4 regions of the Halomonas piscis genome follow, and region 1 is predicted to be linked to each of the others. Evidence: predicted binding sites of a transcription regulator. Region 1 holds the regulator's gene; each other region holds the start of a gene.
The links. Region 1 encodes FNR, which switches genes on or off when oxygen is low (the NO sensors DNR and NnrR bind a similar motif). Its sites were predicted from a motif close to TTGATNTANATCAA; they were not measured.

Region 1 (7,669 bases):
TGATGCGCTTGGAGAAGATGCCCATCATCAGCGCCGGGAACAGCGAGGCACCGGCAATACCGAAGGCCAGCGCCACGGTCTGGGCGGCAAACCCGGGCGGGTTGAGCCCCAGATAGGTGGCGAGCAGGATCGCCCCGGCCATGGAGATTCGCGCGGCGAGCATTTCGCCTCGCTCGGTGATCCGCGGGTTGATGGTGTTCTTGATCAGGTCGTGGCTGATCGCCGAGGAAATGGCCAGCAGCAGCCCGGCCGCGGTGGAAAGCGCGGCGGCGACCCCGCCGGCGGCGATCAGGCCGATCACCCAGGGCGGCAGATTGGCGATTTCGGGGTTGGCCAGCACCAGGATATCGTTGTTGACCGACAGCTCGTTGCCTTCCCAGCCGAACTCTTCGGCCTTGTCGCTAAAGGCGTCGCTGTCGTCGTTGTAGAGCTGGATGCGGTCGTCGCCGTTCTTGTCCTCGAAGGTGATCAGACCGGTTTCTTCCCAGGAGCGGATCCAGCCGGGACGGTCTTCATAGCGGATGGGGTTCTGGGCGGCGGCGTCGTAGTTCTCGGTCTGCTGGGCCATGTCCGGGTAGACCGTGGTCAGCAGGTTGAGCCGCGCCATGGAGCCCACCGCCGGCGCGGTGACGTACAGCAGGGCGATGAACACCAGCGCCCAGCCCGCGGACCAGCGCGCATCCGCCACCTTGGGCACGGTGAAAAAGCGGATGATGACGTGGGGCAGCCCGGCGGTACCCACCATCAGCGAGAGGGTAAACAGCACCATGTTGAGCTTGTTGTCGACGTCGGCGGTGTAGGCGTTGAACCCCAGCGCCGTCACCACCTGGTCGAGCTTGTCCAGAAGCGGCATGCCGGACTCGGTGTGGGTGCTGAACATCCCGAACATGGGGATGGGGTTGCCGGTGAGGTGCATGGCGATGAATACCGCGGGAATGGTGTAGGCGATGATCAGCACCACGTACTGGGCCACCTGGGTATAGGTGATGCCCTTCATGCCGCCGAACACGGCGTAGAGGAACACGATCAGCGCGGCAATCCAGATCCCTGCGGTGTTGGGCACTTCCAGAAAGCGCGAGAACGCAACGCCGGCCCCGGTCATCTGGCCAATGACGTAGGTGGTTGAGGCAATGATCAGGCAGACCACCGCGATCAGGCGCGCCGTGTCGCTGTAGAAGCGATCGCCGATAAAGGCCGGGACGGTGAACTTGCCGAACTTGCGCAGATAGGGGGCAAGCAGCATGGCCAGCAGCACGTAGCCGCCGGTCCAGCCCATCAGATAGGTCGAGTTGGCGTAGCCGCCGGCGGCCAGCAGGCCGGCCATGGAAATGAACGACGCCGCGGACATCCAGTCCGCCGCCGTGGCCATGCCGTTGGTAACCGGATGGACGCCGCCGCCGGCGACGTAGAAGTCCTTGGTCGAGCCGGCGCGCGCCCAGACGGCAATGCCGATGTAGAGCGCAAAGGAGGCGCCCACAAAGAGGATGTTGATGATGAACTGATCCATGCTGGCTTACTCCCCAAGGCTATATTTGGCGTCGAGCCGATTCATCTTCCAGGCGTAGAAGAAGATGATCGCGATAAAGGTCAAAATCGAGCCCTGCTGAGCAAACCAGAAGCCCAGATCGGTACCGCCGATGGGGATGCCCGCAAGCAACGGACGAAACAGAATGGCGCAGCCGTACGAGACAAAGGCCCAGACGACCAGGCAGCCAAGAATGGTGCGCACGTTGGCTTTCCAGTATGCCGTAGCGTTGGCATTGGCGTTGGTGTTGTCATCTGCCATGGCGTAGTTCTCCGCTTGTGATTGTTTAAGGTTGGAGATGGTATGTGGATTTCATCGCGCAGGGCGCCGGCCCGGCACGACGTGCCCTTATACTGGGCAAAACGTAGCGAAAATAAATCCAGACTTTGGTCTCTACACGAAGGTATCAAACGCCCGCCACTCCCGCCCTGCCGGCGCATTTCAGGGGCCATGCAGAAGATGCTGATATATCCGGCGCTGATGAATATGACGATGGTATAGGTGCCGGCGCGCGCCATAGCGTCGATACTGCCGGCATCTGCCTTTATCTGTTGCCGGAGGAGCCATGGTCGATGTCGAGCTGTCTCAGCCGCCTTTTTCCCTGCTCGACGCGGCCGGGCGGGAGCATGCCCGGCGCGGCATGGACATCGCCTGTTTCGAGCGCGGCGAAATCCTGCTGGATACCGGGCAGCCCGGCGAATTTCTGTACCTGATTCACCGGGGCGAGGTCGCCGAGGTGGACCCGACGCTGCCCGACGCCACCGCGCGCATCGGCCTTTATACCGACGGCGACGTGTTCGGCGCCATCAGCATCATCAACGGTCAGAGCCGCTACCGCTTTATCGCCGAGCAGGAATGCGTATGCTACCTGGTGCCCAAAGTGCTGTTTCAGCAGCTGTGCCGCGCCTGCCCCGAGTTTGACGACTACTTCCGCCAGTCCCTGGCGCGCAAGGCCCGCCGGCTGATGGAAAAGCGCGCCCAGGGCGGCGTGACCATGGCCGGCTTCATGCTGGCCAAGGTGCGCGACTGCATGCGTACCCCCCGCCGGCTCAAGGCCGACACCGATATCGCCGAAGCGGTGGCAGAGCTTAACCGCCACCACGCCGACAGCCTGCTGGTCGAGGGCGAGGACGGCCACGGCATGCTGACCAAGACGGATTTGCTCAACGCCATGGTCCTGGAAGGGGCTTCGCGGCAAACCCCGGTGGGCGGGCTTGCCCGCTACGCGCTGATTACGGTGGTGCCGGCGCAATACCTGTTCGAGGCGCTGGTGCTGATGACGCGCCGTCAGGTGGCCCGGGTGGTGGTGCTGGAGGAGGGCGTACCGGTTGGCGTGGTCGAGCTGACCGACGTGCTGAGCTATTTTTCCAGCCGCAGCTACGTGGTGAGCCTGCAGGTGGAGCAGGCCCCCGACCTGGAGGCCTTGGCCGAAGCCAGCCGGCGCACGCCGGAGCTGGTCAGCGCGCTGATGGCGCAAGGGGTCAAGCTGCGCTTTGCCATGGAGCTGTTGGCGGCGCTCAACGGCCGCATCATTCACAAGGCCTGGACGTTCTGCGTCGAGGCGCCCTATCGCCGCGCCAGCTGCCTGATGGTGATGGGCAGCGAAGGGCGCGGCGAACAGGTCCTGAAGACCGATCAGGACAACGGGCTGATCGTCGAAGACGACCTGGACTGGCCCGACGCCGGCGACACCGTGCAGCGCTTCAGCGACGCCCTGGCAACGCTTGGCTACCCGCCGTGCCCGGGCTACATCATGGTCTCCAATCCCCAGTGGCGGGGCAGCGTCAGCGAGTGGCAGGCGCGCATCGTGCGCTGGGTAGCCGCCCGGGACGGCGACAGCCTGATGAAGCTTGCCATCATGCTGGACGCCCACGCCGTGGCTGGTAACGCCGCGCTGCTCGATCGCGTGCGCGAGACGCTGTTCGACCACTGCGCCGACGACGAGCTGCTGCTGTCCTACTTTGCCCGGGCGGCGCTGCGCTTCTCGACGCCGCTGACGCTATTCGGCTCGCTGAAAAAGCCCCAGCACGGCATCGATATCAAGAAAGGCGGTATCTTCCCCATTGTTCACGGCGTGCGCACCATGGCGCTGGAGCGGCGCATCAAGGCCACCTCGACCTTTGCCCGGCTGGATGCGCTGGTGGAGGACGGCCGGCTGAAGCGCCGCTTTGCCGACGACGTCGGCGAGGCGCTGGCGCTGTTCAGCGAGCTCAGGCTCAAAGGCCAGCTGGCGGAGGAAGAAAGCAGCGGTCAGGGCCGCGACCGGGTGGTGGTGCAGGCGCTGTCGTCCCTTGAGCGCGATTTGCTGCGCGAATCGCTGCATATTGTCAAGGACCTCAAGCAGCGGCTGTCGCACCGCTATCACCTGGAGTACGCCTGAACGGCCGCCAGTGTTGGTGGGCAGGCGCCGGGTATTGCTACAATAGCGGCCATTGATTTCGCGTCGTGGCGCCGCCTGCGCCACTCGCCGCCCATTTACCACCAACACGCGCAGATTCCCCATGTCGCATTCCGATCCCGTGCAAGCCCATGACCCCGCAGCTTCCGCCGCTTTCGAAGGCAGCGCGTCGGTAGACGACGTGCGCCGCAAGCGCGACTTCAACAAGCTGCAAAAACGTCTGCGCCGCCAGACCGGCAACGCCATCATCGACTATCGCATGATCGAAGAGGGCGACAGGGTGATGGTGTGCCTGTCCGGCGGCAAGGACAGCTACACCATGCTGGACATGCTGCGCAGCCTCCAGCGCAACGCGCCGGTACGCTTTTCGCTGGTGGCGGTCAATCTCGACCAGAAGCAGCCGGGCTTTCCCGAGCACGTGCTCCCCGACTACCTGGACGGCCTCGGCGTGGACTACCACATTCTCGAGCGCGACACCTACTCGGTAGTGAAGGAGAAAACCCCCGAGGGCAAGTCGACCTGCGCGCTGTGCTCGCGGCTGCGCCGGGGCTCGCTTTACGGCTTTGCCGAGGAAATCGGCGCCACCAAGATCGCCCTTGGCCACCACCGCGAAGACATCCTGGAGACGTTGTTTCTCAACATGTTCTTCGGCGGCAGCCTCAAGGCCATGCCGCCCAAGCTTCTGTCCGACGATGCCAAGAACATCGTCATCCGCCCGCTCGCCTACTGCAAGGAAGCGGATATCGCCGAGTTTGCCCGGCAGATGGAATACCCCATCATCCCCTGCAACCTGTGCGGCTCCCAGCCCAACATGCAGCGTCAGAACGTCAAGGCCATGCTCGACGACTGGGACAAGAACCATCCCGGCCGGCTGGAAAGCATGTTCAAGGCGGTGACCAACGTCGCCCCGTCCCAGCTTGCCGACCGTACGCTGTTTGACTTCGAACACTTGGAAGCCGAGCAGGAAAAAGCGCTTGCCGGGCGCATCCAGGCGCTCAACGTGGGCTAGGGGTGGCGCCTGGCCGACTATGAGTGTGGGAGCGCAATTCATTGCGCGAAGGCGGTGTCGGGGCAGTTTCTTCGCGGACTGAAGTCCGCTCCCACAAACCCATGCCCCTTGTTTTGTTGTCCAGCGGCTTGAGGGGGTATCAATACTGTCTCAGGAAGACGTGGCTTCCTGGGCTTCTTCTTCGGCCAGCGTCAGCAGGCGCTGCATTCCCAGAATATTCACTTCGCGGCCGGAGACGGCCACCAGCTCCTGGGTCTGGAAGCGACTCAGGATGCGGCTGACGGTTTCCACCGCCAGGCCCAGGTAGTTGCCGATATCGGCCCGGGACATGGAGAGCCGGAAGCTGTAGGGCGAGTAGCCCCGGCGGCGAAAACGATCGGACAGCGTGATCAGAAAGCTGGCCATGCGCTGGTCGGCGGTCTTGCGCGATAAAAGGCGCATCATGCGGCGGTCGTCGCGCAACTCCTTGCTCATGCTGCGATACAGCTGCAAACGAAGCTCCGGAAGCTCTTCTGAAAGCAGGTCGAGGCGGTCGAAGGGGATCTCGCAGACGGTGGTGGTCTCCAGAGCGATGGCGCTACCCGGGTAGCTCGTTTCGTCGATGCCGTCGAGCCCGACCAGTTCGCTTGGCAGGTAGAAGTTGGTGAGCTGGTCGTTGCCGCCGCCTTCGATGGCGACCTGTTTGAGGCTGCCCGACCGTACGGCAAAGACGCTGGTAAACGTATCGCCCTGGCGAAACAGCGGCTCGCCTTTTTTCAGCGGCGCGCGCCGCCGAATGATGGCGTCGAACTGGTCCATGTCGTCAAGCTCGAGGGCAAGCGGCAGGCACAGCGAGCTCAGGCTGCAGGTTTGGCAGCGGGTTTCGTGGAGCAGGGGGCGCCGACGGCTGAGTGGTTCCGGCATGCAGTCCTCCGTGAAGTAGGTCACGGCGCTATTATGGAAGCAAGCGCGGGTGGCCCACAAGCCGCCAGTGACGCTTTGCCGCTAGCGCGGCGCGTCGAACGCTCGGGCCAGCCGGTGGAGCACCAGCCGGCCGTCGGCCGTGGCGCTGAGCATATCGCCGCGCCGCTCGATCAGCCCTGCGTGCCGGCCGTCGCCCAGCCTGGCGAGCGCCGCGGCAAAATAGCGCGGCGCGTCAATGTTGAAATGCCGGCCCAGGGCAGCAAGATCCAGCCGGGCGTCGCACATCAGCCGTTCGATGGCGGCGCGGCGAATGCGCGCATCGCGGCCAAGATGCAGGCCGCGCGCGGTGGCCAGGCGGCCGCTATCCAGGGCGTCGGCGTAGTCGCTCAGCCGGGCGGCGTTCTGCGCGTAGACGTCATCGATGCGCGACACCGCCGACACCCCAAGGCCCAGCAGATCGCAGTGCCCGTGGGTGGTATAGCCCTGGAGGCCGCGCCCCAGCCTTTCCTGCCGGGCGGCTACGGCCAGGCTATCGTCCGGTCGGGCAAAGTGGTCCATGCCGATATGCACATAGCCTGCCTGGCAAAGCCGGTCGGCGGCCAGCTGCAGCATGGCCAGACGATCGGCCGCGGCGGGCAGCCGGTCGTTTTCACGGCGCTGCTGGAGCGGCCCTCGCCGGAGGCGGTAGCCATAGCTCTGGGCATGGTCCTGGGCAGGGTTCTGGGCATGGTTTTGGGCATGGTCCTGCAGGCTGATACGCGCCGGGTTCAGCTCGATGACGTCGGCCAGGGTGTCGGCGAAGCTTTCGGGCGTCTGGCGGGGCAGGCCGTAGCCGATGGCCAGAGTCAGCGAGCGAAAGCCCAGTCGGTGGGCTTCTTCCATCAGGGTTTCGGTCATGATCCGCGGCTGCTCGCGGCCAAGGGCCTGCTGCACCTCGGGGTTGAAGTCGAGTACTTCCAGGATCAGCCGGTTGAAGCCCAGCACCTGCAGGTGGCGCAGAGTGAAGACGTCCGCCTCTCGGGGATCGATGTCGATGGCGTAGTCGCGCGCGGGGGATGACGACAGCCCAAAGCGGGCGTCCAGGCGGTCAAACAGATCGCTCATCTGGCCAAGGGTCAGAAACGTCGGCGTGCCACCGCCCCAGTAAAGCTGCTCTACCGGGCGCGTGCGATCCAGATGGCGGGCAGTGAGCACCATTTCCCGATCCAGCCGCGACAGGTAGGGTTCGGCCCGGGAGGTGTCGCGGGTGATGATGTGCGGGCAGGGGCGGTAGCCGCAGCTCTGGCGGCAGAAAGGCACGTGCACGTATAGTGAAAGCCCGCGGCCGCCGGCATTGCTGCGCTCGAGCGCCTGGCAGAGATCGTCGCCGCCGAAGGCGTCGTGAAACGCTTCGACCTCGGGGTAGAGGTGGTAGCTCGGGCCGCCGGCGCCGTGGTGGTAGCGAAGGGCGTCCCGGCGGGCAGCAGACAGCGCTGCGGCATCGAAAGGCAAGGGGGCAGCGCTGGCCATGGCAGACAACTCCGGTGGGGAAAACGCAAGAATGATGCTGCTATCCTAGCGCCGGGCCGGAGGGCAGGAGTTGAGCTGTATCAATTAAGCGCTGGACATTTCCGCCATCGTGGCCATCTGGTACGTCGACCACAGCTGCCACAGGGCAAAGCCGATAATCAGCAGGGCGGCGACGGTGCGGGTCGCCGGGTGGCGAATCAAGGCGCTTAGCTGGCGGGCGGCAAAGCCGGTGGCCAGAAGGGCGGGCAGCGTGCCCAGGCCGAAAGCCCCCATGAGCAGCGCCCCGCGGCCCGGGTCGGCCATGGCCAGGCTCCAGGCGAGCATG
Region 2 (7,669 bases), 130 kb from region 1:
ACGTCAAGCCGGCGCTCGCCGACCTCGACCAAGCCGTCGGCCTGCATCTCCTCGAGCGATGCCAGGGCATCGGCAAAGTAGCGCGTGAAATCGATCCCGTGGGCGGCGCTCACGGCGTCAAAGTCGAGCTCGCCGTGGCACATCAGGGTGCTGATCACGTCCCGGCGCAGGCGGTCGTCGTCGCTTAGCCGATAGCCGCGCATCACCGGCAGCCGGCCGCTTTCCAGCCGGTGCTGGTACTGGGCGGTTTCCTTGACGTTCTGGCTGTAGGTGTCGTCCACCTTGCCGATGGCGGTGACTCCCAGGCCGATCAGGTCGCAGTCGGCGTGGGTGGAGTAGCCCTGGAAGTTGCGCTGCAGGGTACCGTTGTCCCGGGCCAGCGCCAGCTCGTCGTCGGGCAGGGCGAAGTGATCCATGCCGATATAGACATAGCCCGCCGCGATCAGCCGCTGGATGATCAGCTCAAGAAGCTCGAGCTTGCGCTCCGGCGGCGGCATGTCCTCGTCGCGGATCAGCCGCTGAGCCTTGAACAGCGACGGCAGGTGGGCGTAGCTGTAGGTGGCGATGCGATCGGGCCTGAGCGCGATGATCTTCTCGAGGGTGGCGTCGAAGCTGGCCACGGTCTGCAACGGCAGACCGTAGATCAGATCCACGCTGATCGACGCGTATCCGGCATCGCGGGCGGCCTGCATCAGCCCCACCACCTGCTCTTCGCTCTGCACCCGGTTCACGGCCTTTTGCACGTCCGGGTCGAAGTCCTGCACGCCGAAGCTCAGGCGGTTGAACCCCAGGGCGCGCAGCTCGTGAATCTGCTCGGCGGTGACGGTGCGCGGATCGACCTCCAGGGAAAACTCGCGCTCTTCGGGCGCGGCGAAGTGGAAGGCGTCGTCCAGCACGGCCATCAGCTCGGCGAGCTGGTCGTTGCTTAGATACGTCGGCGTGCCGCCGCCCAGGTGCAGCTGGGTCATGCGCCGGCTGTCGTCAAACAGCTCGCCCTGCAGGCGGATCTCATCCTTGAGCCACTCGAGGTACTCCGCCGCCCGCTCGCGGTTGTGGGTAATGATCTTGTTGCACGCGCAGTAGTAGCAAAGGCTTTCGCAGAACGGGATATGCACGTAGGCCGACAGCGGCTTGGGGTTGTCGGCGGCGTTGCTGCGCGCCGCGGCGGCGCGGTAGTCGTCCTCGGCAAAGGCCGCATGAAACTGCGGTGCGGTGGGATAGGAGGTATAGCGCGGCCCCGGGCGGTCGTACTTTTCCACCAGTGCGCGATCAAACAACAGCTCGTCCTGCATAGCATCAAGGCCCTTTTCGTCTTTGCGCTCTCGAATCTGTGCCGCCCAACATAGCGCCTCTGCGAAAGCGAGGCTACCCGTTCGGGCGCCCGGCGTTATGCGACCGAATGCCACGCGGCCAGGGGGCTACCTCCTTGGGAGCAACGGCCGTATTTTAAGGGAGTAGCCGGCGAAAAAAGTGACCCACGTCAACGTCTCTTCTGCCCGGGCGTTCTAATCTAGAGCCACGCATTCGGGCAGCCCCCGACCCGGCTACCGCGATACCAGTATTTTTCTCCCCAAAAAGATGCATAAGGAATACCCGTTATGAAACTGCTCACCGCAACGCTGCTTCCCCTGGCCTTTGTCCTCACCGCCACCGCCGCCCAGGCCGACGGCGAAGCCACCTATAACCAGGCCTGCATGGCCTGCCACATGACCGGGGCCGCCGGCGCGGCGATGCCGACGCCTGGGCGCCGCGTCAGGAAAAAGGCATCGACACCCTGTACGACCACGCCATCAACGGCTTTCAGGCCATGCCGCCCAAAGGCGGCCAGGTCAGCCTGAGCGACGACGAGGTCAAGGCCGCCGTGGACTACATGCTCGAACCCACGCTGTAACCCCAGGCTGCCACTTGCCGTATCCAGGCTCTCTACCCGAGGAGGATCTCATGCACCGCCCCGCCTGCCGGCTACGCGCCCTTTGCGCCTGGCTCATCGCCGCCGGCCTGCTGCTCATTGCGACGGCAAGCCAGGCCGTCGAACTATCCGACATCAAGGCGGGGTTTCCCTCGGCCAACCGGCTGGAGCCGGCCGACTCCCAGTGGCCGGTCAGCCGCGTGATGCAGGACGACACCCTGCTCGGCTACGCCTTCGAGACCGTCGACGTAGCCCCTATTCCCGCCTACTCGGGCAAGCCCATCAACCTGCTGGTGGGCATCGACACCGAGGGGCAAATCACCCAGACCGATGTCCTTGGCCACGATGAGCCGATCATGCTGGTGGGTATCCCCGAGTCGAAGCTGGAAAACTTTGCCGACAAGCACATCGGCGCCCATGTCAACGACCATCTCAAGGTCGGCGGCGAGCTGGACGCCGTCTCCGGCGCCACGGTCACGGTGATCGTCGCCGGCGACACCATCATGCGCGCCGCCCGCCTGGTGGCCGCCGACCAGGGGCTGATTGCCGACCCCGCGGCCATGCCGCCGGCAAAGGTGCTTGACGACGTATATGACTCGGCCGACTGGCAAACCCTGGTCGGGGACGGCACGATTCGCCGCCTTCACCTGACCCACGGCGAGGTCGACGAGGCCTTTGTCGGCACTCCGGCGGAAGACTACATGCACACGCCGCAGCCCGCCGACAAAACCTTCATCGAGCTTTTTTATACCTACCTGAACGCGCCCATGGCCGGACGCAACCTGCTCGGCGACAGCGGCTACGAATCGCTGATGGCCGAACTTGAGCCCGGCGAACACGCCGTGGCGCTGATGGGCCGCGGCGACTACTCGTTCAAGGGATCGGGCTACGTGCGCGGCGGCATTTTTGACCGCGTCGAGCTCGCCCAGCACGGCAGCTCCATCAGCTTTCACGACAGCGATCACATCCGCCTGGGCGATCTCGCCATCGACGGCGCTCCGGCCTTCAGCGAACGCGATATCTTCATCGTCCGCGAAGACGCCGCCTTTGACCCCGGCGCCCCCTGGCAGCTCTCGCTGCTGGTGCGCCGCGCCTCCGGCCCGCTGGATACCGAGTTTGTCCGCTTCAACGCCGACTACTCGATCCCCGAGGCCTATGTCGAGCGCCCCGAGCCGCCGAAGGAAGAAGCCATCTGGGTGCAGGTCTGGCGCGACAAGGCGTTCCAGATCGGCGTGCTGGGCGCCGGGCTTGTGGTGCTCACCGGCATCATGCTGTTCCAGGACGTGCTCGCGCGCCACCCGCGTATCCTCAACCCGCTGCGGCTGGGGTTCAAGTTCTACACGCTGCTGTTCATCGGCTGGTACGCGCTGGCCCAGCTGTCGGTGGTCAACATCCTCACCTTTACCCATGCCCTGATCACCGACTTCAGCTGGGGCTCGTTTCTCATCGACCCGATGATGTTCATTCTCTGGTCGTTCGTGGCGGTCACTCTGCTGCTCTGGGGCCGGGGCGTGTTCTGCGGCTGGCTGTGCCCCTTCGGCGCGCTGCAGGACCTGGTCAACCAGGCCGCGCGCAAGCTCAAGGTCAAGCAGATCGAAGTCCCCTTCGGCCTGCACGAGCGCCTCTGGGCCATCAAATATCTGATTCTGCTGGTGCTGTTTGCGGTATCGCTGCATTCGCTGGGCGCCGCCGAGCGCTACGCCGAGGTCGAACCGTTCAAGACGGCCATCACTCTGCGCTTCCAGCGCGACTGGGCCTTTGTCGCCTACGCCATCGGGCTGATAGCGGTCTCCGCCTTCAACCACAAGTTCTACTGCCGCTACGTGTGCCCGCTGGGCGCGGGGCTTGCTATCCCGGCCCGGCTGCGCCTGTTCGACTGGCTCAAGCGCCACCGCGGCAGCTGCGGCACCCCCTGCCAGATCTGCGCCCACGAGTGCGAGGTCGGCGCCATCCATCCGGACGGGCACATCAATGCCAACGAGTGCCACTACTGCCTCGACTGCCAAATTCTCTATCACGACGAGCATCGCTGCCCCCCTATGGTGAAGCGGCGCAAGCGTCGGGAAAAGGCGGCGCGCATGGCCGAAGACCGGCCCGCCGTTGCCACCCACGATCCCAAGGTCGGAAAAAGCAAACTGGAGCGTATTCCCGCCCTGCAACAGGAGTAAGACATGAGCGAGAAGAAACAAGACGTGCAAAACCTGGGCCGCCGCCACTTTCTGCGCAACAGCGCGGTGACCGGTGTGGCCGGCGCGGGCCTTGCCAGCGGCTTTGGCACCGGCGCGCTGATGACCAGCCGCCAGTCCAGAGCGGCGGAAAACGGTATCGAAGTGGCTCCCGGCGAGCTGGACGAATACTACGGCTTCTGGAGCGGCGGCCAGTCCGGCGAAGTGCGCGTGCTCGGCATTCCCTCGATGCGCGAACTGATGCGGATCCCGGTGTTCAACATGGACGGCGCCACCGGCTGGGGCTTTACCAACGAGTCGAAGCGCGTGCTGGGCGAGTCGGCGCGGTTTTTCAACGGCGACGCCCACCACCCGCACATTTCCATGACCGACGGCAGCTACGACGGCAAGTACCTGTTCATCAACGACAAGGCCAATACCCGGGTGGCGCGGATTCGTCTGGACATCATGAAGACGGACAAGATCACCACCGTGCCCAACGTCCAGGCGATTCACGGCCTGCGCCTGCAGAAGGTGCCGCACACCAAGTACGTGTTCGCCAACGCCGAGTTTTTCATTCCTCACCCCAACGACGGGGAAAACATGGAGGACACCGAAAACCACTACACCATGTTCAACGGCATCGATGCCGAAACCATGGAGATGGCCTGGCAGGTCATCGTCGACGGCAACCTGGACAACACCGACGCCGACTATACCGGCCGCTTCTTCGCTTCCACCTGCTACAACTCGGAGAAAGGCCTGACCCTGACGGATACCATGCGCGTTGAGCGCGACTGGGTGGTGGTGTTTGACGTCCACGCCATCGAGGCCGCGGTGAAAGCCGGGGAGTACGAAACCCTGGGCGACTCCGACGTGCCGGTGGTCGACGGCCGCCACGGCTCCAGGCTGACCCGCTATATTCCCGTGCCCAAGAACCCCCACGGGCTCAACACTTCGCCGGACGGCAAGTACTTCATCGCCAACGGCAAGCTCTCGCCCACCTGCTCGATCATCGCCATCGACAAGCTGGCAGACGTCTTCGATGACGCCATCGAGCCCCGGGACGCCGTGGTCGGCGAGCCCGAGCTGGGCCTGGGGCCGCTGCACACCACCTTTGACGGCCGCGGCAACGCCTATACCACGCTGTTCATCGACAGCCAGATCGCCAAGTGGAACATCGAAGACGCCATCCGCGCCTACCAGGGCGACGAGGTCAACTACCTGCGCCAGAAGCTCGACGTGCACTACCAGCCCGGGCACAACCACGCCAGCCTCACCGAAACCAAGGACGCCGACGGCAAGTGGCTGGTGGTGCTGTCCAAGTTCTCCAAGGACCGCTTCCTGCCGGTGGGCCCGCTGCACCCGGAAAACGACCAGCTGATCGACATTTCCGGCGAGGAAATGAAGCTGGTCCACGACGGCCCGGCCTTCGCCGAACCCCACGACTGTATCCTGCTGCGCGCCGACCAGCTCAACCCCAGCCGCACCTGGACACGGGACGACCCCTTCTTTGCCGCCACGCGGAAAATGGCCGAGGATGACGGCATCAACCTGGAAGGCGACAACAAGGTCGTGCGCGACGGCAACCAGGTGCGCGTCTACATGACGTCGGTGGCGCCGCAGTTCGGCATGACCGAGTTCAAGGTCAAGCAGGGCGACGAAGTCACGGTGACCATCACCAACCTGGACCAGGTCGAGGACCTGACCCACGGCTTCTGCATGGTCAACCACGGCGTTGCCATGGAGATCAGCCCGCAGCAGACCTCGAGCATCACCTTCACCGCGGACAAGCCCGGGGTGCACTGGTACTACTGCAACTGGTTCTGCCACGCCATGCATATGGAAATGTTTGGCCGCATGCTGGTAGAAAAGGCCTGATATCGATGATACGACGCGCTTTCGTGGTGAATATCCGCAGCGTCGCTATTGGGCTGATTGCCGCCTGGCTGGGGCTTTTGACAAGCCTCTGGCCGGGCGGCGCCCCGCTCGCTGCCGAATGGACGGCGACGCCGGGTGATTCCCTTCAGCCGCTGGTGGCAAACGCCGCCGGCGGCGACCGTATTCTATTGCCCGAAGGCCGCTATGCCGGGCCTTTGGTGATTGACAAAACGCTTGCGCTGCGCGCTGAAAACGGCGCGGTGGTCGACGGCGGCGGCGCCGGCAACGCCGTGGTCGTCGAAGCCCCCGACGTCGTGATCGACGGCGTCAACGTGGAAAACTGGGGCGCCGACCTTACCGCCATGGACGCGGGGATTTTCATCGCCCGCGAGGCCACCGGCAGCGTGGTGAAAAACGCCCGGCTTGAAGGGCCGGGCTTCGGCATCTGGCTGGACGGCGTCCACGACGCGGTGATCGAAGACAACGTCATCCGCGGCGACGCCGAACGGCGCTCCCAGGACCGCGGCAACGGCGTTCACCTGTTCAACGTGGAAAACGTCCGGGTTGAAGGCAACGACATCGCCCGCACCCGGGACGGTATCTACATCGACAACAGCAGCCGGAGCTTTCTTGCCCGCAACAGGCTTCATGACCTGCGCTACGGCGTGCACTACATGTACGCCCACGACAACCGCCTGGAAAACAACAGCACCACCGGCACGCGCACCGGCTACGCGCTGATGCAGTCCAAACGGCTGACGGTGATCAACAACCATTCCGAAGGCGACCTCAACTACGGGATCCTGATGAATAACATCACCAACTCGACGCTGCGTGGCAACCGAGTCAGCGACATCCACCAGCGGCGCGACGCTTCGGGCCAGGCACTGGTCAGCGGCGCCGCGGGCAAGGCGCTGTTTGTCTACAACTCGCAGTACAACCTCTTCGAGAACAACCGCTTCGCCAACAGCGGTATCGGTATCCACCTCACCGCCGGCTCCGAGGACAACGAGGTCACCGGCAACGCCTTCATCGACAATCGCCAGCAGGTCAAGTACGTGGCCACCCGGTCCCAGGAGTGGCAGGGCAACTACTGGAGCAACTACCTGGGCTGGGACCTGGACGACGACGGCGTGGGCGACACGGTCTTCGAGCCCAACGACGCCATGGACCGGCTGCTGTGGCGCTACCCCGCAGCCAGAATCCTGATGGACAGCCCGGCGGTGCTCGCCCTGCGCTGGGTGCAGCGCCAGTTTCCGGTGTTTCGCCCCCAGGGCGTGCGCGACAGCGCGCCGCTCATGGACGAGCCCGAGGCCCTCACCGCCCATGCCGAGGAGGCCAGCCCATGACAGGAGTCATCGACTTTCACGAGGTAACCCATCGTCACGGCGCGCTGACTCGGCTGGACTCCCTGAGCTTCAGCGCCAGCCAGGGCGAAGTGCTGGCGCTTCTGGGCCACAACGGCGCGGGCAAGACCACTACCATGCACCTGATACTCGGGCTGCTGACGCCGACGTCCGGACGGGTCAGCGTGCTCGGCGGGACGCCGGACAGCCGCCACGCCGCCGCGCTGCGCCAGCGCCTGGGCTACCTGCCGGAAAACGTCAGCTTCTACGAGGCGCTTACCGGCGTTGAGGTACTGACCTATTTTGCCCGGCTCAAGCGCGCCGACCGCGGCCAGGTGACGCCGCTGCTGGAAAAGGTCGGCCTGGGT
Region 3 (7,669 bases), 790 kb from region 1:
CGGGCGGTGATAGCCCATCACCCGAGTCCAGATTTCGCAGCGCTGACGCTGTTCGGTGGGCAGGGTTTCGGTGGAGTGGTTCATGAAAAGCTCCTCTTTACGATGATGACCCGTTCACGGGTCGGCAATGCCTAAGGCCGGGGTATCGGCCTGGGAGGCGCGCTGTGCCAGAAGGGCGTCGTCGCACTTCGGGCAGAACTCGTGTTCGCCGGCCAGATAGCCGTGCACCGGACAGATCGAGAAGGTCGGCGTCACGGTGAGATAGGGGAGGTGAAAGCTCGATAGAGCGGTGTGGACCAGCTTCCTGCAGGCGCTGGCCGAAGAGAGCCGCTCGCGCATGTAGAGATGCAGCACGGTGCCGCCGGTATAGCGCGTCTGCAGCGGATCCTGGTGGATCAGCGCCTCGAAGGGATCGTCGGTATGGCCTACCGGCAGCTGGCTGGAGTTGGTGTAGTAAGGCGCCTGGGCCGTCCCGGCCTGCAGAATACCGGGAAAGCGCTTGGCGTCCTCCTTGGCGAAACGGTAGGTGGTCCCCTCGGCCGGGGTTGCCTCCAGGTTGTAGAGGTGACCGGTGCTCTCCTGGAACTCACGCATCCGCTCACGCACATGCTCCAACACCTCGACCGCCAGCTGCTGTCCCTCAGGGTCGGCGATATCGTAGTAATCGTCGCTGATATTGCGCGCCATCTCGTTGAGGCCGTTTACCCCCAGGGTCGAGAAATGATTGTGCAGCGTGCCCAGGTAGCGTTGGCTGTAGGGATAAAGGCCGCCGTCCATCCACTTCTGGATGCATTCGCGCTTGATCTCCAGGCTGTCGCGGCCCAGCTCGAGCAGCCGGTCCAGCTCGGCATAGAGCCCCGCCCGGTCACCGGCAAAGCGGTGGCCCAGGCGTGCGCAGTTGATCGTCACCACGCCCAGCGAGCCGGTCTGCTCGGCGCTGCCGAACAGGCCGTTGCCGCGCTTGAACAGCTCGCTGAGATCCAGCTGCAGCCGGCAGCACATGGAACGCACCATGTGCGGCTCCAGGTCCGAGTTGAGGAAGTTCTGGAAGTACGGCAGGCCGTACTTGGCGGTTAGCGCAAAGAGCCGCTCGGCGTTGTCGCTGTGCCAGTCGAAGTCGTGCGTGATGTTGTAGGTGGGGATCGGAAAGGTGAACGTCCGGCCGCGGCAGTCCCCTGCCTCCATCACCTCCAGATAGGCGCGGTTGAGCAGGTCCATCTCGGCCTGCAGCTCGCCGTAGGTGAAGGGTTGCTCCTGGCCGCTGATGACCGGCACCTGGTCGCGCAGGTCCGCCGGGCAGACCCAGTCGAAGGTCAGATTGGTGAACGGCGTCTGGCTGCCCCAGCGCGAGGGCACGTTGAGGTTGTAGATGAACTCCTGCACCGCCTGCTTCACTGCCGGGTAGTCGAGCCGGTCGAGGCGCACGAAGGGCGCCAGATAGGTGTCGAAAGAGCTGAACGCCTGGGCGCCGGCCCACTCATTCTGCAAGGTGCCGAGGAAATTGACCATCTGCCCCAGGGCACTGGAAAGGTGCCGGGGCGGCGCGCTCTCTGCCCGGCCCGGCACGCCATTGAAGCCTTCGGTCAGCAGGGTGCGCAGCGACCAGCCGGCGCAGTAGCCGCTGAGCATATCCAGATCGTGGATATGCAGGTCGCCCTCGCGATGGGCGTCGCCCACCGCGGCGGGGTAGACCTCGTCCAGCCAGTAGTTGGCGATCAGCTTGCCCGAGGCGTTGAGAATCAGCCCGCCCAGGGAATAGCCCTGATTGGCGTTGGCATTGACGCGCCAGTCGGCGCGCTGCAGATATTCATTGATCGTCGATGCCACCCCGACGGTACCAGGCTGCGGGCTTTCCATGGAGCACTCCTTCACTGACCGGATTTCTATATATGGTATCAAGCATAAACAAAAACACCATATGTTGTGCCTATGGAGTCTAGGTACTTCCCGGCGGCAAAAAAATGATCCAGGTCATTAATAGGCGGGTGAGAGGGATTCGCACTTCTTGCCTGCCTGTCAGAAACCATCCCGGCAGTCCTTCGGACGGGCGCGCCGTTCTGCTTGCGCTGGCAACCTATGGGAAGCGAGTCCCGGAGTCTCTGGAACGTTTGCACGACGAGTTTGCCCAGTGATCATTATCGGGAGACGATTGCGCTAGCTCATCGGGTGAGGCATCCGGTGTGCAGCGGATTTGTTAACGAAACGTGTCAGCAGACCTCTGCACGATCCTCGAAATTGTTCAGAACTCCTGTGCACGATGCAGACTGTCCGGGAAACACTCGGCTATCGGACACCCGCACAGGTGTTTCTGGGAGAATACTCAGGAGCCTTGGATACTGCAGGTGCTGCGCTTATTGTTTGAATTCAATATCATCTGCTAAAGATGCTATTAAAAAAATGGGTTTAAATACTGAGGAATCCCCATGAAATGGGTAATAAAATCAGCATGATAGGATTGAAAAAGCCTGCATGAGTCATGCATGTTGTGAGTTACGACACACAACAACATGCGAAGGAGACCCATGCAGGCCCCTCGATTCTTGCATAACTTGCTGACGTCTTCACTCTCCGTGATCCATGCCAAGCGGCTACAGACCGTCCTCGATACCGTTGGCGCTCTGCTGGGCGAGCGACGTCTGGGATTAACGGCCATTGGCCGTGCGTTGCCGGGCTCGACGGATGCCAAGCACGCCATCAAACGAGTCGATCGACTATTAGGCAACCCTCACCTTCATCAGGAACGACCGCTGTTCTATTGGCTCATGGCCTCGCTGCTAATCGGCCATACAACGCGCCCACTGATTCTGGTGGACTGGTCGCCGATTGATGACCGCGGCAGGCATTTCCTGCTGCGTGCGGCGGTGCCCTTCGCCGGGCGATCGCTGCCCATCTTCGAGAAGGTTCATCACAAGGAAGGATGCCCATACTGTGAAGCCTATCTGCTGGATGCGCTGGCAAGGATCCTGCCCGACAAGGCCACGCCGATCCTGGTGACCGATGCCGGCTTTCGTAACCCGTGGTTTCGGGCCGTTGAAGCGCGCGGCTGGTATATCGTTGGACGGGTCCGTCAGCCCGCCCGTTACCAGGCGTCAGGCGAAGCATGGCAACCCGTGAAGACCCTGTTTCAACACGCGACATCGGAACCGCAGGCGTGGGGCTCCGTCCGGATCGCCGAAAACCATCCGTTCCGCGCTCAGATGGTGCTCTATTATCGACCGCCACGGGGACGTAAGCATCGCAATAAACAAGGCCGGATCTCTCGGGACGGCGGCAGCCGGACGATCGCCCGGCGTCAGCAGGAGCCCTGGGTGCTGGTCAGCAATCTGCCGGACCGCTCAACGCTGGCGAATAAAGTGGTAACGATCTACCGACAGCGCATGCAGATTGAGGAAGGGTTCCGCGATGTCAAAAGTCCCTTGTTCGGGCTGGGCTTCGGCATGCATCAGTCTCGCCAGGGCAAGCGCATCGAGGTCCTGCTGCTGATCGCCATGTTGGCGAACGTGGCCATGATGGTGGCCGGCCTGGATGTCCGAGCCCGGGGGCAACAGCGGCGCTATCAGAGCAACAGTATCCGGCACCGGAGCGTGCTTTCCGTGTGGCGCCTGGGCTTGGAATGTCTTCGTCGTCATCAACCCGACGCCGTGCCTTGGCCTGCTTGGACAACCCTCCGAGCACGACTTCGCGAGGAAGTCAGGGAGCAGAGCCTATGCGGCGAGTAGCAACATATTCGTGGGGATTCGTCAGGTTTAAATATTTAATTACAATTAACTCAACTTCTCGCATTGCCAATACGCCGGATTTTTATGAGACACTATTGTCTGGAGCCAAAGTTATACCAAATGCCTCCTCCCCAGCTCAAAGATAAAACACGTTGAGTAACGAGCGACTCAAGATATTAGCTGTCGGGTTCCGCGTGATTGACGGCTCTTTTGGGTTCTTCGTCACTTCATGTGGATTGAGTGTGATTCAGCATGCGCCCCACAGGGCTACCGATCAGATAGATCATGGCGATGAAGTTGGCCTCGTTCCGATAGCCGCGTGCACGTGACCTGGCGGCCAGGAACAGACCGTTCATGCCTTCCAGGTGCGGTTGGTCAGGCCGGAGAGCCAGCGCCTTACCACCTGCTCGGCATCTCGTTCCAGCGTATTCAGGGCTTTCGCCATCGGTTTCAGGAGCGCGTTGTCGGCCACTGCAACGCGCATCACGTTCAGGTAGTGGGTGATCCGCCAGCGAGCGCCTCGTGGCGTCGGCGCCTGTTGGATCCACCTCAGCTTCTCCTTGATGATCCAGGCTTCCGCCGTGGCGCTACGGTCACTTACTAGCTCCTGGAGGGCGGTGACCTGGTTGGCTGTCAGGTTGCCGGCCTCGGTGTTCTTCAGCACCGCCCAGCGCAGTGCCTTGGGATGAGTTTGTTGGCGGCGCTCTCGCTTGCGGACCTCGTCCAGGGGCATTGGTGAAAGTCTGCACGATGTGGAACCAGTCGACCGTCATTTCGGCGCTGGGCAGGTGCTCGGCCACGCTACTCAGGAAGGCCTGGGACATGTCACAGACGACTTCGACCACGTTGTCCGGGTCGCCGCCTGGAAGGCGCTGAAGGCCTCGATGGCGGCTTGCCATGGCCAGGCACAGCACAGATCACCGGCTCCTGAGGACGCTGCATGTCAAGGAGCACGGTGACATGGCGCTGGCCGCGTCGTGAGGCCGTCTCATCCAGGCCGGTAGCCGCGACCTCGGACAGCATCCGTCCCACATAGTAGTGCACGATGCGCCACAGGCGCTTGTCGGCAATCTCCAGCTGCCGGGAGACGGCCAGCACCGGCATCTCCTTGATCAGCGATATGGCAGCCTGCTCGAACAACAGGGTAAAGTCACTGCCGGGCCGTGCCCAGGGCACCTCGATGCGCTTGACACCATGCTCTTGGCACTTGGGACGCGTGCATGCAGATAGCAGTGGTGCTGGAAGAAGTTCAGATGCCGCCAGGTCTTGTCGGCGAAGTCATGGGCCGGGCAGGCCTGGCCGTACTCCGGGTAAGGGTAGAGGCTGCCTCGCTCAGCCTCGACATAGGGGTCCAGGCGATGAGGCGACACGGCGGTATCCAGGTGCTGGTCCTTGAGAACCCAGAGCGCTTCAAGGCCCAGGCCGAGGGGTAGAATCTGAGTGCCGTCCATGCTCTATCTCCTGTCCATGTGGAGGTCATATCCTGGCCCGGCTCAGGGGCGAATTCCACATCCAGCGACGAAGAGCCCCTTTTCATGGCAGTAGGCGCCCATCTCGGCTTCTGATGGGGGCCGTTTCAATCACCATGGCCAACTTGGCATCGGCCGACCATTCGTCTCCGGTTTTACGCTTGCCAGGCACAGACATTCCTTGTTGTCGGCATGTTTTCAGCCAACCATACAGGGTTGATCCTCGATGTCTGCTTCGGCGGCGACCGACGCCACACTACGGTTGTCTAGCGGCAACAATTGCTTTAGCACTACGGCCTTACGTTCCTCGGAATAATGTGGCATGAACCATCCTATGCTGCCCATTCTGAGGTTAATTCAGGCGAAATCGCCAACTGGACAACTAAGCTGACAGAGGGGGTTACTTTGTTCCGTTATTCGGACTCCGCAGCGACGATCTTGCAGTCATGCGCTGGAGCGTATCGTCATGTTTGACGAAATGGTGATACAGCGCCGCTCCCAAATGGCCGAGTACCAGGGCCACGAATAGCCAGGAAATCGGCGCGTGCGATTCGCCTAGCATGATCGCCCAGGACATTTCCGTCTCGCGCTCGGCGAGAAGCTGGAGGCCGAAAAACCCCAGGGAATGGCCCTCGCCCACCATGATCAGAATGCCCGTCACCGGCATCAGTATCATGCAAACATAGAGCAAGAGATGCCCGCCTTTCGCCATCAGCTGCATGGCATGACGACCGCGGAGCTCTGGGCGATGTTCCCGCTGCCCCAGCATCCAGAGGACCCGCAGTGACACCAGAACGAGCAGTAGCAGCCCGATATCGACGTGCCAAGGAACGATGGTGTTGCCGATCCAGTGTTCACCGTCATTGATGTAGCCGCCGAGCGCCATGAACTGGGCGATGATGAGAAGCGCCATCGCCCAATGAAACAAAAGACTGACAGCGCCATAACGCCGGCGAGTATCGTGATAAGTCATTGATGCCTCCTATTACAGATGCCGTTGCTCAACGCCGTTTGTGACCGGTCACCATGGAACGAACCAGATTTTCTCGATGATGCACGCTTTCGTAGATCGCCGCCGCCACGTGCAGCGCGATCGCCACAAGGGTGATGTTCACCGCTATCTCGTGCACTTCTTCGATCGTCTCGCTGCCCCATCCCCAGTCGGTGGTCAGCAGCCAGCCGCTGACGCCGATCACACCGACGGCCGCGAGCAGGAAAAGGATCATGATCGCCGCCGCAGGATTATGACCAATATAGCGCGGCTCCTGTCCTTTCAGGGCGCGCCGCAGATAGTCGCTCAGGCGCTTGGGGCCCGACACGAAGTCACTGAAGCGTGCATGACGACTGCCGATCACGCCCCAGACCAGGCGAAAAAACACCAGCCCTAGGGCGACATAGCCGGACCATTCGTGGATGTCGCGGTTGCTGTCCGGAGTGAAGTAGGCGACGGCAAACGCCGCCACTAGGCTCCAATGAAAGACGCGCACCGCCGGATCCCAGACCTTGACCCGGTTGTCCCGGGTCACGGCGCTCGCTTTCGGGGTGTCAGTCATTGCGATACTCCTTTACGACCTCGCCGTTGACTGGGTTGAAGTAGATCTCGACTTTCACACCTTCTTTGTCCTCGCCGTAAATCTCGTAGCAGTTGCCATCGGTCACCTTGAACTCGTCGATGGTGTAGCCTTGATCGGCCAGCTCCTGCTGCATGGCGCCCTGGGACGTCCACTCGGACTCCGGCGCCTCGGTGCATTGCGGGCCCGCGACAGCGGCAGTGGTGAACAGCAGGGCGGCGCTGGCGACGAAATGACGGATTTTCATGGTAGCTCTCCTCGTTGATTCAGGGTGCATGCTGGTTGGCATACCCGTCATCGAAACACGCTAATCTGACGCGAACCTTAACGACGAAGACTTACAACCGATCCTATGCTTCTAGTTGATACGGCAGCTGTGAGGACCGCATCATCCGTTGTTAGACGATATGTCTCTCAGTGGGCGCCGTACCGCGATGCACAATCGAATGAGAGGGGACAAATTGACATAAACTTCGGAGGCACGGGGCTTGGTCGCCATAGTCGGGTTAGGCTAGTACGTACAGCATAGCGATGGTAACGAGCGCGGCTATGGCTAAGACTTGTAAGTCATCTGCTAGCTGGGATGTATTGGGCGACGCGGCAAGCCGAAGGGAGCCGAGGCTGGCAAGCATAGCCAACATCAGTAATTCGCCATAGACAGTGCCCGCCGTGAACATGGCACCGTGTAGCAGCGCCAATATCGCAATAGGCAACATAAGAAGATTTTCACATTGAAGTCGCTGACCGACCGGCGAGCCAATTGAATAAGCAAGCATGGTCATATATAGGCTCCTCAGGCTAAAAGACTGTCTCCTTCAGACTAACCGGCGTTACTTAACGTCAGCTTAGGCCCTATCTCTTCCTCGCTACATTCCTGGGAGCATCGTGGGGTAATGAACGGGGGGGCGGC
Region 4 (7,669 bases), 540 kb from region 1:
GCTACCCGGTGTTCACCCGCAAAGCCGGCACCGACGTGGCCTATCTCGCCTGCGTGGAGTTTTTGCTGTCTCACGATACCCAGGGGCGCATCTTTCCCCAGTTTGCCACCCACAACGCCCACACCGTCACCGCCATTCTCGACCACGCCAACCGATACGATCGCCCCTTCGAGTTCCAGCGCCTGCACGGCATGGGCGAGGCGCTTTACGACGCGGCGCTTAAGCGGGCGCCCCAGGGCACCTACTGCCGCATTTACGCCCCGGTCGGCGCGCACAAGGACCTGCTGCCCTACCTGGTGCGCCGGCTGCTGGAAAACGGCGCCAACTCCTCGTTCGTCCACCAGATCGTGGACCCGGACGTACCGGTGGAGTCTCTGTGCGAGCATCCCGTTGATACCCTGGCCGCCCAGGACTCCTATTCCAATCCTCGCATTCCGCTGCCCCAGCATCTCTACGGCCCGCGGCGGCGCAACGCCCGGGGGGTCAACCTCAACATCCGCAGCCATTACGATCCGCTGATGGAGCAGATGGCCGGCTTCATGGAGAAAACCTACACTGCCCGGCCGCTGCTGGCCTTCGAAGTGGACGACAACGCCTCAAGCACCCACGCCGTGACCTGCCCCTTCGACCGGCGCCAGCGTCTGGGCAGTATCCAGTGGGTCACCGCCGAGCAGACCGCCCGGGCGCTGGACGCCGCCTGGGCAGCGTTTCCCGACTGGGACGCCACCCCGGCTACCGAGCGCGCGGCGATTCTGCGCCGCTTTGCCGACCTGCTGGAATCCCACATGCCCGAGCTGATGACGCTGTGCTCCCGGGAGGGCGGCAAGCTCTTGACCGACGGCGTGGATGAAATCAAGGAAGCGGTGGACTTCTGCCGCTACTACGCCATGCGCGCCGAGGATATTTTCGCCGAGCCGATCGAGCTCCCCGGCCCCACCGGCGAATCCAACACCTTCGAGATGGGCGGCAAGGGCGTGTTTGCCGCCATCAGCCCGTGGAACTTCCCCGTAGCCATCTTCTGCGGCCAGATGGTCGCCGCCGCGGTATCGGGCAACACGGTGCTGGCCAAGCCCGCCGAGCAGACGTCGCTGATTGCCCACCGCGTGGTGGAGCTTCTCTACACCGCCGGCATGCCGCGCAACGTGGTCCAGCTACTGCCCGGCGACGGCGAAACCGTGGGCAGCGTTCTCACCGGCGACCCGCGCATTACCGGGGTGGCCTTTACCGGCGGCACCGATACGGCCCGGGTGATCAACCGGGCGCTGGCTGCCCGGGAAAACGCGCCGCTGCCCACGCTGGTCGCCGAGACCGGCGGGCTCAACGCCATGATCGTTGACTCCACCGCCCTGCCCGAACAGGTCGTCGTCGACGTCATCCAGTCGGCGTTCCAGAGCGCCGGGCAGCGCTGCTCGGCGCTGCGCGTGCTCTACCTCCAGGAGGACGTGGCCGATCGCGTCATCGAGATCCTCACCGGCGCCATGCAGGAGCTGCGCGTGGGCGACCCGCGCGACCTGGGCACCGACGTCGGTCCGGTCATCGACGAAGACGCCAAAGCGCAGCTGCAGGCGCACATCGACGCGCTGACCGACGAAGGCCGGCTGATTGCCCAGACGCCGCTGGACGAGACTATCACCCAGCACGGCACCTTCGTCGCCCCGGCGGCGTTTGCCATCGACGGCATCGACGCGCTGGCAAGCGAAAAGTTCGGCCCTGTTCTGCATATCGTGCGCTATCAAGCCGACGAGCTGGACCAGGTCATCGACGCCATCAACGCGCGGGGGTACGGGCTGACCTTTGGCGTCCACAGCCGCAACGCCACCTTCGCCGAGGACGTGGCGCGCCGAATCCGCGCCGGCAACGTCTATATCAATCGCAACATCATCGGCGCGGTGGTCGGCGTGCAGCCGTTCGGCGGCCAGGGGCTTTCGGGCACCGGCCCCAAGGCCGGCGGTCCCAACTACCTGCAGCGCTTTGCCTCGGAAAAAACCGTGACCAACAATACCGCGGCCCTTGGCGGCAACGCTTCTCTGCTGGCCATGGGAAACGACTAGAATAACGACACAACAAGCAAGAAAGGAGAAGGTCTCATGGCTATTGGCGTCTGGATCAGCCTGTTTACGTATTTCGCGCTCATGCTGGGCATCGGCTTTTATGCCATGCGCGCCTCAACGTCCACCTCGGAAGGCTACATACTCGGCGGCCGTTCCCTGAGTCCGCCGGTGGCCGCGCTCTCCGCCGGCGCGTCAGACATGAGCGGCTGGCTGCTCCTGGGGCTGCCCGGGGCCATGTTCGTCTCGGGCTTTGCGTCGGCCTGGATCGGGATCGGGCTGTTCGTGGGGGCTTTTGCCAACTGGATTCTGGTCGCGCCGCGCCTTCGCGAACAGACGGTGCACTACGGCAACGCCATCACCATCCCCCAGTTTCTGGCCAACCGCTTTCCCACCCGGGCCATACCGCTGCGGACCGTGTCGGCCATCGTGATCGTGGTGTTTTTCGCGGTTTACACGGCCTCGGGCCTGGTGGCGGGCGGCAAGCTGTTCGAAAGCGCCTTTACCGACGTCATCAATATCGGCGGGATGAGCGACTACTCCGCCGGCATCGTCATTACGCTTGGCATCGTGCTGGCCTATTCCGTGGTCGGCGGCTTTCTGGCGGTGAGCATGACGGACTTCGTGCAGGGCTGCATCATGATGCTGGCGGTGGTCATCATGCCGCTGGTCGTGCTCTATGGCGAAGGCGGCGGCGGGCTCTCCCAGGCTTCGGAAGTCCTCAACGAAACCGATCCCACCCTGCTCTCGTGGACGGACGGGCTGACCTTCATCGGCTGGCTCTCGGCGGTCACCTGGGGGCTTGGCTATTTCGGCCAGCCGCACATCATTGTCCGCTTCATGGCCATCCGCCGTCTGAAAGACGTGCCCACGGCGCGCAATATCGGCATGAGCTGGATGTTCATCTCGCTGTTCGGGGCGGGCTCCATGGCCGTGCTCGGCCGTGCCTATGCCGTCCGCAACGGCATGGACGTCGAGGATCCGGAAACCATCTTTATCATCCTCGCTGAGCTGCTGTTTCATCCGCTGATCACCGGCTTTCTCTATGCGGCGCTGCTTGCCGCCATCATGAGCACCATTTCCAGCCAGCTGCTGGTGGCCTCCTCCTCGCTGACCGAAGATTTCTACCGCCTCTTTCTGCGCAAGGAAGCCACGGAAAAGGAAGCCGTCAACATCGGCCGGCTAAGCGTGGTCATCGTGGGGCTGGTCGCCGCCACCATTGCGTCGAACCCGGACTCCCAGGTGCTCGGGCTGGTGAGTAACGCCTGGGCGGGCTTTGGTGCCGCCTTCGGGCCGCTCATCATCCTGTCGCTGATGTGGTCGCGGACCAACGGCGCCGGCGCCATCGCCGGCATGATCGTGGGTGCCGTGACCGTCATGGCGTGGATTGCGCTGGGCTGGAACGCAAGCTTCATGGGCGGCCCCGGCATTTATGAAATCATCCCCGGCTTTATCGCCTCCTTCATCGCCATTCTGGCGGTGAGCCGCGCAACCGCCGATGCCGGCGAGTACCAGCATATCGCGCGCTAAAAACCCGGGCTAACGCCCAGCGTGATGAAAGGCTCCTGCGGGAGCCTTTTCACTTTGTAAGTAGCATTGACTATGTCTTTGGAGGTAAAAGAGCAGTACCACTTGCGCTGGATCAATAATTGACGGGTTCCGGGCTTTTACACTGCTACCAGTGATCAACGGCAAATGCTGCCTGCCGCTAACCCCAACCACTGGAGTGATGACACCATGCGCCACACTGTTCTTCCTGCTCTGCTTGCCGCCGGCGTTGCCGCTGCTGCCTTTACCGCCAGCACCCAGGCGTTCGCCTACGGCGCCGGTGATCTCTACACCCGCGTCGGCGTCGCCAAGGTATCGCCGAAAAGTGACAACGGCGACATCCATGCCCTGGGCATGACAGGCCTTGGCGTCGATGTCGACGACGACACCGGCTTCGCCTTCACCCTGGGTTATCGCTTCCACGACAAACTGGGCCTGGAGCTGCTGGCCGCCCAGCCGTTCAAGCACGACATCAGCATTGCCGACGGCGCGGTCAACGGCGAGACCAAGCACCTGCCACCCACCTTGACGCTGCAATACTATCCGCTGGGCGGCACGCCGGCCCGGGTTCAGCCCTACATCGGCGCGGGGGTCAACTACACCCACTTTTCCGACGAGGAGGTCGACGTACCCGGCGCTTCGCTGGATCTGGATGACTCCTGGGGCGCGGCCGGACAGCTCGGCATCGACGTACTGATCGACGAACACTGGGCCATGAACGCCGCTGCCTGGTATATCGATATCGATACCGACGCCAAGGTGGCCGGTGCGGATGCCGGTACCGTAGAAATTGATCCGGTGGTGGTCATGGGCGGCATCAGCTACCGTTTCTAGGGGCCGTTGACGTTTCGTGCTGCCCAGCGAAGAAAAGAGCAGGCTCGTATTGTTGAGGTTCTTACACCAGCACGACACGAGCCCGCGATGCCCCAACTCACGTCGACTGATACGCACTGATCAAAGCGGAAGACGGTGTTGCTTCAAGAAACCCTCGATGACAAGCCCGGCTTACGCATGGCGGTCGAAGGCGCGATTGCCTGGCGATTTGATACATTGGAAAAACATTAAAAGGTCGCTGCGGCCATGGCATCTGCGCTTCCGTGGCTTTCGATGTGAAGCGTCAACGCACCCTGGAAAAATCCGTATTCTCTGTTAGGTTCAAATAGTGAGGAGATTCAAAAAACGTTCTCGTTTCGAATCACGTCCTGATATCGCGTTACAGGTAAAAGGAGTCAATACCATGGCAACCTGCGATCTTTGCGGCAACGATTACGACAAATCCTTTACGCTTACCCTGGAAGGACAGACCTATACCTTCGATTCCTTTGAATGCGCCATTACCAAGCTCGCGCCGAGCTGCGCAACTTGTGGCTGCCGAATCGTCGGTCACGGTACCGATCGCGATGGCAAGACCTACTGCTGCGATCATTGCGCGGGACAGTGACCCGGTCAGGCGTCAACAAGTTGCCACCAGGAATACGGCTTCTTGCCCATCGCCGAGATAGCACACGGCATCTCGGCGATCATTTCCCCTGCCTCCTTCCAATCGACGTGCCCCCAGCACTACGGTAGAAACTGAACAAGTCACAATGCCTGTTGTTGAGGGGCGACAGCACCAGTACCGAGCTTGGCAATGCTGCTGTCGGCAGCCGGTCCAGGCGGTAATGCATGAACGACCACGGCAGCGGCGAGAGTTGTAGTACTAGAGGCTAACTCCCAAGAGCGATGTTCCTTTTTGTGCCGCTCTCCCCACACACTGGCGCTGCCCCTCGGGCAGCGCTTTTTTAGCCGGGCTCAGGCCTGGTTGATGACGGCGTCGACCCGCTCGACGCTCTGTACCACCAGCAGCTGATCGCTGGCCCGCACGCCTTCCTGCTGCAGATAGGCCTTCACCGCTGGCGCCACCTCGCACTTTTCCGGCAGCGCAGCGCCCTCTTCAAGGAGTCCGCGCAGCCGCGCGACAAACACGAAGCGCAGCCACTGCGGCAGGGACATGGTATCTATACAAAACGGCTGCCGGCTGGCAAACGCCGCCGGTGTCGGCGTCTCCACTCGCCACAAGCCGGCGGTTTTCAGCGTGGCTTCCAGCGCTTCCAGCGCCTGCTCAAGCTCTTGTCGTGTCTTCATGTAAAGGACTCTTCAGGTAAGGAAAGGACGATAGCGGCAACCATACAAGGGAAGCCGCGCATTGTCCCAGCGCAGACCGACGCTGCCAAGCGTCGACACCCGGTGCCACGCCATGCGCCGCCGATGTAACGGTGGATAAAGCTTCGAGGCTACCGGGATCGCTCGCCGATTCACAGAAAACCTGAAAGACGCTGTGGATAAGCTCTGGAAAGATCGCGCAGCGCTCGATTTCCCGGGCGCGAGATGCCGCTGATCAGTTTTTGAACAATGCCGCCCGACCCAGCGTTTTATCGCCAACGGCTGACACCCGCCGAGCGGCAAGGTAAAGTGCAGGCTTGCAATGCGGAAGGATGCCATGCAGCCGATTCAAACCCTGGACGACTTTTTTACCCGTAGCGGGGCTGCCCTCGCTCTTTACCACATGGGCCGGCGGGTGACGCCCTGCCCGCGCGATACCCTGGCCGCCTTCGAACACGGCAGCGTTCCCTGGCCCGAGCCCTGGCAAGGGCAGGCGCGCCTGGCGGCGGTGTTTCGCCTGGGCAACATGCCCGATCCCGCCATCTGGTTTTTAAGCCTGCCGCTGGACGAACAGGGCTATCTGTCGCCGGCTCGGCGGGATGCGTTTCTGCAGCGCCTGCTGGAAACTCTGGGCCGCGATGCCCATCGGGGTGGCGGGGAAAACGGCGACGCCGTCGAGCATCTGATGCACGACAACCCGCTGGCCTTTACCCCCGATACGACCTTCCAGGCAGTACTCAACGCCCGTGCCACGCGGGATGCCGACCGCCCGCCAAGCCAATATCTGGCCGGCGTGAAAGCCTTCATTGAAGGCCGCCACGGCGACTGGGAGTCCCTCGGCCTCCAGGGCCTTGCCGATTACGCCATGCGCCTGGACGAAACCCGCCAGCATAGCCTGGCGCAAGCGCTTGAAACGCTGCCTGTACAGGTGCTGCGCACGCTTTGCCACTGTCTGGAACACCGTCCGCTGGCCCCGGCGCTGGTTGCCGCGCTTTGCCAGCGGGGCGAAGCGGCGGCGAACCAGGGGGACGTGGAAACCTTTTGCGCCTGCATCCGCGCCGTCGGCAGCAGCCGGGACACCCAGGCCGGCGCCTGGTATACCACCCTGCTGGCCGATACCGCTGCCTGCGGCCCGGATACCCTGGCCGCCATGGCCGGCCGCGGCTGGCCGCTGCTGGAAGACGGCGAGCGCCTGCCGGCCTTTCTGGCGCGCCTGGCCGAGAACCCGCGCGTCGACTTTGGCGCCGTCGTGCGCGATCTGGCCCTGATTCCCCGTCTGCGGCTGCCGGTCATTACGCTGCTGCGCGATGCGCCGGAAGGCTCCCGTCTTCATGCGCGGCTGAATGCGCTCACCGGCAACGCCTGAGCGCCGCTGCCGCCCCGGCACCCTGGCGGGCAACGCCGGCATGACGGCACGGCCACGCTGCTTGACCAGGGAGATTCGATGGTGAAGGAGACGACACTGTGAGAGAACTGCCCTATCAGGCCAAGGCCATCATCGGCCGGCGTGAAATGGTCACGCTGCCGGAACTCGACCTATACTTGTGCTGCAAGGCCGACACCGGTGCGCGCACCTCGGCACTGCACGCCGAAGACATCGAGGTATTCGATGACGACGACGGGCTTCCCTGGGTACGCTTTGTCACCCGCAGCGGCGGACAGGACACGCCGGCCCGGCAGCTGACGCTGCCGCTGCACGACCGGCGCCGGATCACCAGTTCCAACGGCCAGGCCGAATACCGCTACGTGATCCGCACCGTGCTGCAGCTGGGTGAGCTGGCGTTTCCGGTGGAGCTGACGCTGACCGACCGCCGCCAGATGCGCCACCCCATGCTGCTCGGGCGCCGGGCCATGCGCCGGCTGCTGGTTGCCCCCGGCGCCTCTTTTTTACACGGCGAGCCCTAGCGCCACAGCGGCTTGTCCCTCACCAG

Region 2: a site for FNR is predicted at 1,471-1,484, ahead of hemN (oxygen-independent coproporphyrinogen III oxidase). Genes of this name have one in related genera too.
Region 3: a site for FNR is predicted at 1,962-1,975, ahead of P1P91_RS01055 (ribonucleoside triphosphate reductase). Genes of this name have one in related genera too.
Region 4: a site for FNR is predicted at 3,681-3,694, ahead of P1P91_RS09910 (OmpW/AlkL family protein). Genes of this name have one in related genera too.

What each region holds. Positions count from the first base shown of each region.
Region 1 covers NZ_CP119391.1:2,660,572-2,668,240, reverse strand. The annotation lists gene P1P91_RS12545 (sodium:solute symporter family protein) at 1-1,507, opposite strand, end outside; gene P1P91_RS12540 (DUF4212 domain-containing protein) at 1,514-1,786, opposite strand; gene P1P91_RS12535 (DUF294 nucleotidyltransferase-like domain-containing protein) at 2,091-3,905, shown strand; gene ttcA (tRNA 2-thiocytidine(32) synthetase TtcA) at 4,027-4,932, shown strand; gene fnr (fumarate/nitrate reduction transcriptional regulator Fnr) at 5,083-5,835, opposite strand; gene hemN (oxygen-independent coproporphyrinogen III oxidase) at 5,917-7,344, opposite strand; gene P1P91_RS12515 (sulfite exporter TauE/SafE family protein) at 7,429-7,669, opposite strand, start outside.
Region 2 covers NZ_CP119391.1:2,534,103-2,541,771, forward strand. The annotation lists gene hemN (oxygen-independent coproporphyrinogen III oxidase) at 1-1,292, opposite strand, end outside; partial or broken gene P1P91_RS15135 (c-type cytochrome) at 1,707-1,891, shown strand; gene nosR (transcriptional regulator NosR) at 1,942-4,077, shown strand; gene nosZ (TAT-dependent nitrous-oxide reductase) at 4,081-5,955, shown strand; gene P1P91_RS11890 (nitrous oxide reductase family maturation protein NosD) at 5,961-7,304, shown strand; gene P1P91_RS11895 (ABC transporter ATP-binding protein) at 7,301-7,669, shown strand, end outside.
Region 3 covers NZ_CP119391.1:225,553-233,221, forward strand. The annotation lists gene nrdD (anaerobic ribonucleoside-triphosphate reductase) at 1-84, opposite strand, end outside; gene P1P91_RS01055 (ribonucleoside triphosphate reductase) at 115-1,857, opposite strand; gene P1P91_RS01060 (IS4 family transposase) at 2,523-3,719, shown strand; partial or broken gene P1P91_RS01065 (ISL3 family transposase) at 3,947-5,170, opposite strand; gene P1P91_RS01070 (cytochrome b) at 5,589-6,161, opposite strand; gene P1P91_RS01075 (cytochrome b/b6 domain-containing protein) at 6,190-6,741, opposite strand; gene P1P91_RS01080 (PepSY domain-containing protein) at 6,734-7,006, opposite strand; gene P1P91_RS01085 (hypothetical protein) at 7,266-7,541, opposite strand.
Region 4 covers NZ_CP119391.1:2,119,480-2,127,148, forward strand. The annotation lists gene putA (bifunctional proline dehydrogenase/L-glutamate gamma-semialdehyde dehydrogenase PutA) at 1-2,051, shown strand, start outside; gene putP (sodium/proline symporter PutP) at 2,088-3,578, shown strand; gene P1P91_RS09910 (OmpW/AlkL family protein) at 3,786-4,430, shown strand; gene P1P91_RS09915 (hypothetical protein) at 4,834-5,037, shown strand; gene P1P91_RS09920 (YqcC family protein) at 5,388-5,720, opposite strand; gene P1P91_RS09925 (DUF3549 family protein) at 6,076-7,104, shown strand; gene P1P91_RS09930 (ATP-dependent zinc protease family protein) at 7,203-7,643, shown strand.